Regions from separate parts of the Ruminococcus sp. J1101004sp1_RTP21198st1_B9_RTP21198_201120 genome, predicted to be linked through region 2. Evidence: predicted binding sites of a transcription regulator. Region 2 holds the regulator's gene; the other holds the start of a gene.
What was found. Region 2 encodes LexA, which represses DNA repair genes until DNA is damaged. Its sites were predicted from a motif close to CNAACANNTGTTNG; they were not measured.
Positions count from the first base shown of each region.

Region 1: the regulator LexA is predicted to act here: its motif matches at 1,664-1,677, upstream of dinB (DNA polymerase IV).

Region 1 is NZ_JBCOMI010000009.1:35,589-39,013, forward strand. Features, by position in the region: gene AB5618_RS07635 (hypothetical protein) at 143-388, opposite strand; gene dinB (DNA polymerase IV) at 394-1,644, opposite strand; gene AB5618_RS07645 (S24 family peptidase) at 1,827-2,537, shown strand; gene AB5618_RS07650 (hypothetical protein) at 2,530-2,703, shown strand; gene AB5618_RS07655 (CDP-alcohol phosphatidyltransferase family protein) at 2,872-3,425, opposite strand, start outside.
Region 2 is NZ_JBCOMI010000020.1:74,878-78,302, forward strand. Features, by position in the region: gene AB5618_RS14200 (HlyD family efflux transporter periplasmic adaptor subunit) at 1-748, opposite strand, end outside; gene lexA (transcriptional repressor LexA) at 982-1,602, shown strand; gene rsfS (ribosome silencing factor) at 1,671-2,039, opposite strand; gene yqeK (bis(5'-nucleosyl)-tetraphosphatase (symmetrical) YqeK) at 2,234-2,839, opposite strand; gene nadD (nicotinate-nucleotide adenylyltransferase) at 2,842-3,425, opposite strand, start outside.

The DNA.
Region 1 (3,425 bases), on a different contig from region 2:
TTGAGCAGAGACACATCTGCATGGACAATATAGTGGGCATATTGTTTCATGAACATAGATGTAATGCCCTTATATGTCAATCTGAAAAGAGCAAAAGGGAAAGGTCAGCTCTTCCGCAGATCCCATTTTCTTTCTTAAATCTTTACGCACTCTTGCGCTCCATAAACCATTTATCAAATTCATAATATAAATGGCATTCCTTACCATCTACCATTACAGTATACATAATTCCTGTACCACCTGCTTTCCGGCTGGCACAACGTTCTTTCGATTTTACTTTATCAATTAAATATTTAGTTCCATCTTCCCAAATAAATTCTATTGGCATCATTGCGCCTTCTGTGCTGAATTTTACAATGACTTCTACATAAACTTTGTTATCATTCAAAGCACTTACCTCCCATTGAAATATCCAACTGGATGAACGGTGTGGGATCCCTGTGCATCCAGGCTGGATAATATTTTATCCTGATACATAAATGCTCTCTGGACACTGTGATATCCAAACCGTCGCCTGATATCATCTACTGCCCTGTCTAACTTCTCCTGTTTTTCCCGGCGCTGCTCATTCATAAATAAATCTAACTGCACCGGAACCTGCCCCATAACCAGATCATCTGCACGGATTCCAAGACTTCTGATTGGACGAGGCCAATGATAGTTCTCTCTAAAAAGCTGGTATGCTGCACTCATTATCTCATCTGTAATGTCGGTCGGATCCTGCAGCTTTCTTTGCCTGGAGAAATGAAATAACCCATTATCACGAATCGAAATTGACACTACATTACATTTAAAACCATGTTTCCGCAGTCTGGCTGCGACACTTTCTGCCAATGCCATCAGAATAATCTGTACATCCTGATCATTTTCCAGATCTCTGGGTGTCGTTGTACTGTTGCCAATAGACTTTATCGGTGCCTGATATCCTTCTACTGAAACTGGCGAATCATCCCAGCCATTCGCAAATGAATAAATGACAAGTCCCATTTTCCCAAGCTGCCGTTCCAGAAAACTTGGATCTGTTCTTGCCAGTTCTCCGATTGTGCGAATACCATATTTCTGTAAAGTTCTATTCGTTGATCTTCCTACATATAGAAGATCTGATACCGGAAGTTTCCAGATTAGTTCACGATAATTCGTCCGATTAAATTCTGTAATTCCATCAGGCTTTTTATAATCGCTTCCAAGTTTTGCAAAAATTTTATTCCAGGAAATTCCAATGCTTACCGTAATACCCAGTTCTTTCTTTACCCTTCTGTTAATTTCTTCTGCAATTTTTCTTCCGTCACCTTTCAGTGAAAAACTATCAGTTACATCAAGCCAAGCTTCATCACATCCATACGGTTCAACTTGATTCGTATATTCCGAATATATTTCTCGCAACATTGAGGAAAATTTCAAATATAAATCCATCCTCGGAGGCACAAATATCAAATCCGGGCAAACCTGCTTTGCCTGCCACAATGCCATGCCAGTCTTAACGCCGCTTCTCTTCGCAATATAATTCGCCGTCAATACAATTCCATGCCTCGCTTCAGAATCTCCTCCTACAGCTAATGGCTTACCAACATATTCTGGATGATAAAGCATTTCCACACTAGCATAAAAACAATTGGCATCGCTGTGCAATATTGTTCTTTCCACATTTTCACCTTTCCTTTTTAGAACGTGCGTTCTTTTTCTATATAGGCATTATATATCGCTTTTAAATCTTTGTAAAGTAGCAGATATATCGTTTTTATGGATTTTAACGCTATTATTGTTGATTTTTTATCTGTTATGGGTTATAGTATATATAGGGAATAAATACCTGCATATGGAGGTGTATGATGATAAAGAAAGATTTTGGATCCATTATTGCTAATAAAAGAAAAGACCGAAAACTGTCTCAACCACAACTGGCAGCTCTTCTGTGTGAAAGAGGCTTAGATGTAAAAGCTCATTCTATCAGTAAATGGGAAAAAAATGTAAACCTGCCAAATGTTTTACAATTTTTTGCCCTCTGTGAGATTCTTGAGATTTCCGATATAAATAGAACATTCCAGATTGGAACGGATGAGAAACTTTTCTCCAAATTAAATGACGAAGGACAAGCCAAAGTTCTTGACTACATGAACCTATTAATGAAAAGTGGGGAATACATTCGAGAAGAACCAATCATTTATCAATTTCCACGAAGAACTCTCAGTCTCTATGATCTCCCGGTTTCAGCTGGAACAGGACAATTCCTTGATTCCGACCGTTTTTCCGAAATTGAAGTTGGTGATGAAGTATCTTCCAGTGCTGACTTCGGTATCCGGGTATGTGGTGACAGCATGGAGCCTCTCTATCTGGATGGACAGATCATCTGGATTCATAAACAAGAAACACTTGAAGAAGGAGAAATCGGTGTCTTCTTCCTTGATGGTGATGCTTATGTAAAGAAATATCATCAATCCGATTCCGGTATTCAGCTTATTTCTCTAAATAAAAAATATGCCCCTATCCAAGTCACTTCCGGATCCATCTTAAAAACTTTTGGAAAAGTAGTTGGCTAATTTTAAAAGGCTGATGGTTCAGAACGAGGACCTGGATTATTTCGGACTCTGCAGTTCATTGAATGCGACTCCGGAACTAATGAGCTTTAAATTATACAGCCTGACAAAACGAGGCCAGGCTTATCATATGCCGATGGAGATTCAGAGCAATTTCCTGGCGAAATAAAGATCCTGTTCTATATATCATAGTATGAACAGGATCTTTTTATAATGATTTATTTTCTATCTAAAATTTTATTAAACCGACTAAAGACTCCATAGTTTGTGTGTTTGACTTACTGTTTATATCTATCTTCTCCTAAATATTTTTCTAGTCATTGCAATATAAAATTGCTTATACAGTCTCTCCCTTAAGCGTCCTGGTATTCTGGATAATATACAGAGCGACCGATATGACCATCATTATAGCACACAAACCAATCAACAGATCTGATACCATCGGTGTAATGTGGAACCATATAATATGCACCGCTGCAGTTCCATATAATAAAAAGGTTACTATCTTTCCATGCCAGTCTGCACCATGTACTTTTCCTGTCTTTCGTATCACAAGACATCCACTGACTACCATATACAGCTCCTTACCTGCCATTATTACGATTAAAAGAAGCATATGCGGAAAACGAGTAAACAGACAGATTAACATCGCTGCCTGTGTCAGCTTATCAGCCACCGGATCAAGTATTTTTCCTAAATTACTAATCCTATGGAATCTTCTTGCGATATATCCATCAGCAAGATCCGTAAGACCAGACAGCAATAAGATTTCACCAGCTAACAGAGGATTTTTCTTTACACAATAACTCCATATAATTACCGGGATCAGACAAAGCCGAAAAAAAGAAAGAAGATTAGGAACCGTAATAATTCTATTCAAATTTTCTTCCT
Region 2 (3,425 bases):
GTTTGTCGCTTAATGGAATGATCAGGCTCCATAATTCGCTGGTAATATTTGTATAAATGTTATCTCCGGCCTGCACCTTTTCGGATGTCTTCAGATCCGTTTCATGGTAAGAAGTCTGGTCAAAATCTGCTGCTGTAATGTTCTCCACAGTCTTATTCTCATAACCGTCCATAGAATAGAGGATAATGCCGTCTTCCTGGGCTTTACAGATATTCTGTCCGCCGATGGTCACTACTTGTGAATCTGCATTCCCGTCAGTGGAAATTCCCTCATACTGAAGGATGCTTCCCTCCAGCTGGTTCTTAAAACTGTAAGTGTTGTTAAATTTACTTCCGGAAAATCCTTTGGAAAAGCTGAGCATAGAACTGCGGATCTTCTCCAGTTCATCAGCAGTCAATGCAGACTTGGTTTCTGCAATTTTTCCGGAACTTAATCCGTAAACAGCACCGTTGGCATTGATCTTACTTCCCTCCCGGGCATAATAATTCACATAACCGGAGGATTCTGCCTTAAAAACACTCTCTTCCCGAAGAGAAATACCAGTGTAGGTCTCGTTTCGCGACAAAGGACCTGTGGTAACCTGGTAAGATTCGATATGTGTGGAGGTTACAAGTAAAAATGCAGTAAAAATCATATATAATAACAATATACCAAAAGCAACGGTGGCAATATTCAGTCCGAATATGTTCTTTAACTGGACAAAAAGTCCTGCCGTTTTGCCAGGCTTGTTAGATTTCTTCTCGGACAAGCGGATTCCCCCTTTGTTTTTGAGTCGGGCTCTGAATTTTCATACCAAACAATTGTACCATTTTTTGCCGGTGAACACAAGGAAAAGAAAACGAAAAGTGTGTGAACAAAGCTGGAAGCTGTGAACAGCCTGCATATCAAAAAACGAACATATTTTCAGAATATCTGTTTGCTTAATTAAGAAAAATATGGTATGATAAGAAAAAGTTGAATGAATTTCGGAGGAAAACTCTTATGACATATGGTAAAATCAGCAAAAAACAGCAGGAAATTTTAGAATATATTAAAAGTGAGATTCTGAACCGCGGATTCCCGCCAGCAGTTCGTGAGATTTGTGAAGCTGTAAATCTGAAGTCTACATCATCTGTTCATGCCCATCTGGAAGCTCTTGAGAAGAACGGATACATCCGCCGCGATGCCACGAAGCCAAGAGCCATAGAGATCATTGATGACAATTTCAATCTTGTCCGCCGTGAAGTGGTCAATGTTCCGCTTGTAGGTACTGTAGCCGCCGGACAGCCTATTCTGGCTGTAGAGAATGTAGATGGCTACTTCCCCATCCCGGCAGAATTTATGCCCAATGAACAGAGCTTCATGCTGAAGGTAAAAGGCGACAGCATGATCAATGCAGGAATCTTCGATGGTGATCAGGTTCTGGTAAAGCAGCAGCCAACTGCAGATAACGGCGACATTGTAGTTGCCCTGGTAGAGGACTCTGCCACAGTGAAGACCTTCTATAAGGAGAAGGGCTACTACCGCCTTCAGCCAGAGAATGACACTATGGATCCCATTATCATTACAGGAGAAATCCAGATTCTGGGTAAAGTATTTGGTGTCATGCGTTTTTACCAATAGTCATAAAAAATTTCCCCTTTAGCAAACAATTGCTGTTTCCAGACAATTGTTTACCAAAGGGGACTTTTTTATTTCTCTAAAAACGCATCCATCTCCAGAACCTTTCCATCTCTCCAGATTCTCTCCAGATCATAGAAAAGTCGGTTTTCCTCATCAAACACATGCACGATCACATCGCTGTAATCCATGAGAATCCAGCTGGAATTGCGGTTTCCCTCAATCTGCTTCGCCTCAAAGCCAGCGCGTCCAAGCTGCTCCTCCACATTATCGACGATCGCCTGAACCTGATTGGAGTTTGTACCGCTTGCGATTACGAAATAATCTGCAATTACAGAAACATTATGAATATCAATTATCTTAATATCCTGTCCCTTTTTATCATCAATTGCCTTGCAGGCAATCTGTGCCATCATTTTCTCTGTACTTACTGTACTCATTCTGATCTGCTCCTTTCTTAATAATGCTTATACTGACCTAATATTATTTTAAATTCCTGCGAGAACAAAAGGCTTTAAAAGTGAAATAATATCCTCTGTCAGGTGGTACCTGGCCTTCGCTCGTGCGAAATATCTCGCATCTCGTAGAATGTTAATTGTAAATAGTAAAAATAGTCGCCAGTATATGCGGAGTATTAATTATCAGATACGTTATTACGCTTATTATGCAATTCTTTATAATAAATATAAGCCTCCTTGGAAGTTGGCTCAATATCATCGGCAGAATCTTCTTCCAGATACTCCAGGGTATCTTTTAGGATCTCATACATACACTCATCCAGGTCTTCAAACGCAAGTTTGCGAATTTCCGGTAAACGGCTTGCTTTATAACGCATGGGCTCAATATAATCTGCAATATAAATAATCTTTTCAAGAAGACTCATTTCACGTCTGCCAGTTGTGTGATAATTGATGGCAGAAAGAATCTCCTGATCGTCAATCCCATATTTCTCGTGAGCAATATAAGCTCCAAGACGGGAGTGGAGAAGAAACGGGTGACTTCTCTCAAAATCGGAAACCGGAATATTGTGTTCGCTGCACATCTTCAGTTTTTTCTTATTGGGAATGCATTTGGCGCAATCGTGAAGAAGACCGGACACCTGTGCATCTTTGATATCATATCCATGGACCATAGCCAGACATGCGCTGGTGTACATAACGCCCATGGTATGCTGGAAACGATCCTCATCCAGGTATTTGGAAAGTTTTTTTTCAATTTTTGCAAAATCGTAATCTGCCATGGTCAGACTTCCTTCTTTCTGTAAATTCCATTCTCTTTCATGTAAGAAATCACCTTATCCGGGACGTAATATTTCAGACTTTTTTCTTCTGAAATCCACTGACGGATCTGATGACTGGACACATCAATATTCATAGTATCCAAAAGGGCAAAATTTCCGTTGTACCTTGCAGAAAGACGCTGGATTTCCCGATTCAGTTCAGCGTAGGACGCATGATCCCGGACAGCCACCACAAGAGTACAGGCCCGACAGATCCGCTCTGGTTCCATCCATTCGTCAAAAGCAAAAAGAGAATCTGCACCAATGATAAAATAATAGTCTGTGTCCGGATTGTATTCTTTTAGCTCTTCCAGAGTGCGATAGGTATAGGTATACCCGGTCTCGTGCATTTCTGCAAGAGACAACTCAAAATGGGGATTATCTTCAATTGCAAGCCGGACCATATCCACACGCTGGTTATCAGAGGCTCTGCCAGCACGGTCCCGTTTATGAGGCGGGTTGCCGGAAGGCATAAACAGAACCTTATCCAGCTGGAATTGCTCATAGCTCTGCTCACCCAGAATCAGATGTCCCATATGGATGGGAT